DNA from 2 places in the Lysobacter sp. Soil_N_51 genome. Region 2 is predicted to be linked to the other one. Evidence: riboswitches for the same ligand, from Rfam matches in the RefSeq annotation. Region 2 holds a riboswitch; the other holds the start of a gene.

Region 1 (2,455 bases), on a different contig from region 2:
GCACACGACCGCGACCTTGCCGGCCAGCATCACGTCCATCGCGCGCTTAAGGCCGTCGGCCAGCGACTCGCGGCAGCCGTACAGATTGTCGAACTTCGACTTGGTGACCGAGTCGTTGACGTTGATCGCCGGCACCAGCAGGCTGCCGGCTTCGGCCAGCTGATACAGGCGATGCACGCCGGTGGTGGTCTCTTCCGACACGCCCTTCCAGTCGCGCACGACGGTGTGCCAGAAGCCCGGACGCTCGGCGTGCACGCGCTTGAGCAGGTTCTTGATCACCTGTTCTTCGTGGTTGCCCGACGGGGTGTTGACCCAGCCGTCGCCGTTCTCGAGTTCATAGCCCTTGTGGATCAGCAGGGTGACGTCGCCGCCGTCGTCGACGACGAGCTGCGGGCCGAGGTGTTTGTCGGTGCCGTTGCCCGGGAAGGTCAGCGCTTCCAAGGTGCAGTCCCAATACTCTTCCAGCGACTCGCCCTTCCAGGCGAACACCGGGGTGCCGCTGGCGGCGATCGCGGCGGCGGCGTGGTCCTGGGTCGAGAAGATGTTGCACGAGGCCCAGCGCACGTCGGCGCCGAGGTCGCGCAGGGTCTCGATCAACACCGCGGTCTGGATGGTCATGTGCAGCGAGCCGGTCACGCGCACGCCCTTGAGCGATTGGGCGACGGCGTACTTCTTGCGGATCGACATCAGGCCCGGCATTTCGTGCTCGGCGATGTCGATTTCCTTGCGGCCCCAGTCGGCCAGGGTGATGTCGGCGACCTTGTAATCGCCTTCGGTCGAGAAGGTCTTGAGTGCTGCGTTCATTGGATGTCGCTCCAGTTCTTTGGGGAGCCGGCGGATGCCGGGGTCCGGCGAGTCGTTGGACTCAAACCGGGCGCCGTTGGGACCTGCGCCTCGCCGAGCCTGGCCGTGGCGTTCACGGTCGCAGCGCCCCTCGGCGGGCTGAGCGCGGAGTATATCGCGGCGCCGATGACAGCCGCACGGTACGCCGTCGCGTCGCGCGGGGCCGGCCTATGTCGGCCTGAACCGGCGTTCATCGCGCGCGCCGGACCGCGCCGGCACGGCCATCGGCCCGAATGGCATAAGCCGCCCGCGGCGCGTGCGGGCTAAGCTCGGGCGGGGGAGCGCCGGGCCGGCCCCGTTGGCGTCAGCGCCGGTCCCGCGACTCCGACGTTCATTTCCCTGAGGACCGCATTCGATGACATCCCTCGCGACGACCCGTCACGCGACCCGCCGCACGCCGCAACGCAGCCACCGCCTGCTCGTGCTGGGCCTGCTGCTGGCCCTGGGCCTGACCCCGCCGGCCATGGCCGCGCAAAAAGCCAGGAACGCCGCGCCGGCCGCGGCCAAGCCGCTCGCCGACGGCTACCAGCTGCCGCCCAAGGCCCTGCAGGCCATCGTCGATGCGCCGCGCCCGCCGCAGATGTTCCTGAGCCCGCGCCGCGACCGGGTGGCGCTGGTGCAGACGCCGTCGCTTCCGGGCATTGCCGTGGTCGCGCAACCGGAATTGAAACTCGCCGGCCTGCGCATCCATCCGCGGGTCCGCGCGCAGAGCCGCTTCAGCTTCGGCAGCCAGTTGAGCCTGCTCGACACCGGCACCGGCACCGGCAAGCGCATCGATATTCAAGGCCTGCCGTCGCCGTTGTCGCTGGCGACCTTGCAGTGGTCGCCCGACCAGCGCTGGATCGCGTTCAACCGCATCGACACGGCCAGCGCGGCCAACGAGCTGTGGTTGATCGAACTGGAGACGCGCCACGCGCGCAAGCTGGTGTCCGGCCTCAACACGGTCGGCGCCGGTTACCAGTGGATGCCCGACAGCCGCCGTCTGCTGGTGCAGTTGCAGCCCGAAGGGCAGGGCGAGGCGCCGCCGAGCGACGCCACCCCGACCGGTCCGGCCGCGCAGGAAACCCAGGCCAGCGCCACCGTGCGCCAGATCCGCACTTACCAGGACCTGCTGCGCAACGAGAACGACGCGCGCCTGTTCGAGTACTACCTGCGCTCGCAACTGGCCACGGTCGATCTGACCGGCCAAGTGAGCAAGGCCGGATTGCCGGCGTTGTACGTCGAGGTCGAGCCGTCGCCGGACGGCCGCCATCTGTTGGCGACGACGCTGGAGCGTCCGTTCTCGTATCAGGTGCCGGCGTCGCGATTCGCGCATCGCATCGATGTGCTGACGCCCGACGGCAAGTTCGAACACGAAGTCGCGCGGCTGCCCTTGGTCGAAGGCCTGCCGACCGGCAACGACGCGGTGCCGACCGGCGTGCGCGACATCGCCTGGCGCAGCGACGTGCCGGCGACCCTGGTCTGGGCCGAAGCGCAGGACGGCGGCGATCCGGCCCGCGCGGCCGAGATCCGCGACGCGGTGTTGATGCAGGCGGCGCCGTTCGACAAGCCGCCGCAGACTTTGGCGCGCCTGTCCTCGCGCTTCGAGGGCGCGCGCTGGGGCCGCGACGAT
Region 2 (2,455 bases):
CTACATGACCGTGGCCGATGCCGACGGCATGATGGTCTCGCTGATCCAGTCCAACTACCGCGGCATGGGCAGCGGCATGGCGGCGCCGGGGCTGGGTTTCATTTTCCAGGACCGCGGCGAGCAGTTCGTGCTCAAGGAAGGCCATCCCAACTCGTTCGCGCCGGGCAAGCGGCCGTTCCACACCATCATTCCCGCGTTCGTGACCAAGGCCGGCAAGCCGTGGTTGTCGTTCGGCGTGATGGGCGGCGGCATGCAGCCGCAGGGGCACGCGCAGATCATGATGAACCTGATCGATTTCGGCATGAACCTGCAGGAAGCCGGCGACGCGCCGCGCATCCAGCACGACGGCTCGACCGAACCGGCCGGGCAGGCCGAGGTGATGAGCGACGGCGGCGAACTCGATCTGGAAACCGGGTATCCGTACGAAACGATTCGCGAGCTGATGCGTCGTGGGCATAGCGTGCGGTTCGCGCATGGGCCTTATGGTGGGTATCAGGCGATCATGGTCAATCCGAACGGGGGGTATGTGGGGGCGAGTGAGTCACGTAAGGATGGGCAGGCGGCTGGGTATTGAGGCTGGGATGAGGCTGGGATGAGGTTTGGCGGCGGTTGAGGTTCGTCGTTGTGTTTGCAGAGGTTGTTTTGGTTGCCCTTGCCTTGGTCGTTGCCGTTGCCTTCGCCGCTGCCTTTTCTATTGCTATTGCCTTTTCTATTGCTATTGCCTTTTCTTTCGCTGTTGCCTTTGCTTTCGCGGTTGTTTTTGCTCGTCATTCCCGCGAAGGCGGGAATCCAGTGCCTTTCGTGCGAGAACGCTTGAAGTCACTGGATTCCCGCGTTCGCGGGAATGACGTTCTGGTGAGATGACGCTGACGTCTCTGGATTCCCGCTTTCGCGGGAATGACGGTCTGGTGAGATGACGCTTAAGTCTCTGGATATTCGGCTGCGCCGAAGTAAAGCGGAGCCCGCCTTCGCGGGCATGACGTTCTGGCGGGATCGTGCTGAAGTCTCTAGATAGAGACGGCGTAGAAGCACAGCTGTCACTTCTACGTGGTGACTCCCAATATCCGCGCCACACCGACACCGACACCGACACCGACACCGACACCGACACCGACACCGACACCGACACCGAAAAATTCTTGCACCCACCCAAACCCAAGCGCGAAGCTTTCGCAAATTCGCGCCCAGTCCTCGATTGCCCCGCCAATCGTATTGACAGCCCGCAAGCCTCTGCAGAACACTGACCGCGCATCGCAATGACCGCGATGCATTCCAGTTGCGCAGCCGCCACATCAAGGCCGCGCAGTCCGGGCCGAGGGGTGCTGCGACGGGGCTGAGCTCCGCCACGCTCGATCCGCGATGCCGAAGCAAGGGCGCCCTCCCCATCAAGGAGGCGTCATGCCTGTGTTCCGTTCCGCATCACTCGATTCTCCGACCCATCCGTCGGCTTCCCACCCAACCGCATCCACCGACGCCGCATCGCCCGATGCCGCGCATGCGTCGCCAGTCGCGCGCTTCGATCCGCCGCTGTCGATCGCCCTGGTCACCTCGCAAGTCCATCCCGATATCGACCCCGACGACGAAGGCCTGGTGGCCGCGCTACGCGCGCGCGGCATCGAGCCCACCGCGCGGATGTGGAACGACCCGTCGGTCGACTGGGCCGCGTTCGACGCCCTGCTGGTGCGCAGCACCTGGGATTATTTCCAGCACTACACGCAATTTCTGCGCTGGTACGCGCGCATCGCCGAGCTCGGCGTCGCCATCGTCAATCCGCTGCCGCTGCTGATCTGGAACAGCGACAAGCGCTATCTGCTCGAACTGGCGAAACTCGATGTTCCGATCATCGCCACCACGCATGCGCGCGGCGACCAACTCGAAGCGACGCTGGCGTCGATGAGCGGCGAGGTCGTGGTCAAGCCCAGCGTCAGCGGCGGCGCCTGGCATACGGTGCGCGGACGCATCGGCAGCGACGCATTCGACCAGGCCCTGGCCGCGTTGCCGCGCGAACTCGATTATCTCATCCAGCCGTTCATGTCGCAGATCGTCGAGCAGGGCGAGTGGTCGTTGCTGTTCTTCGGCGGCGTCTACAGCCACGCGGTGCTGAAGAAGCCCGGCGCCGACGACTACCGCGTGCAGACCTATTTCGGCGGCACCGCCGACCTGACCGAACCCGATCCGGCTATCCTCGCCGCCGCGCGGCATGCGCTGCAGGCGGTGACGGCGCTGGGGTATCGCGATCAGGCCTATGTCCGCGTCGATGGCGTGGTCGACGACGGGGTGTTCCGGGTCATGGAACTGGAATTCATCGAGCCGTTCCTGCACTTCGCCGCGCATCCGCCGGCCGCGGATTTGTTCGCCGCGCAGTTGGCGCAACGTTGGCAGGCCCTGCGCGCGCCGGACGCACGGGTCGCCTGATCGCGTGTGCTCGCGCCGCCATCGAATCCGGCGGCGTGCG

Evidence for each region. A riboswitch is a leader RNA that binds a small molecule or an ion and turns the genes downstream of it on or off. The one in region 2 is predicted to bind S-adenosylhomocysteine.
Region 1: it holds a riboswitch for S-adenosylhomocysteine, as region 2 does, so the genes downstream of both, ahcY (adenosylhomocysteinase) here and AC3A4T_RS16580 (ATP-grasp domain-containing protein) in region 2, are expected to answer to the same signal.

The regions. Positions count from the first base shown of each region.
Region 1 is NZ_JBDGLR010000006.1:160,530-162,984, forward strand. It holds gene ahcY (adenosylhomocysteinase) at 1-804, opposite strand, end outside; S-adenosyl-L-homocysteine riboswitch at 866-942, opposite strand; gene AC3A4T_RS12695 (alpha/beta hydrolase family protein) at 1,274-2,455, shown strand, end outside.
Region 2 is NZ_JBDGLR010000008.1:121,141-123,595, reverse strand. It holds gene ggt (gamma-glutamyltransferase) at 1-574, shown strand, start outside; gene AC3A4T_RS16590 (hypothetical protein) at 610-864, shown strand; gene AC3A4T_RS16585 (hypothetical protein) at 996-1,244, shown strand; S-adenosyl-L-homocysteine riboswitch at 1,309-1,386, shown strand; gene AC3A4T_RS16580 (ATP-grasp domain-containing protein) at 1,399-2,415, shown strand.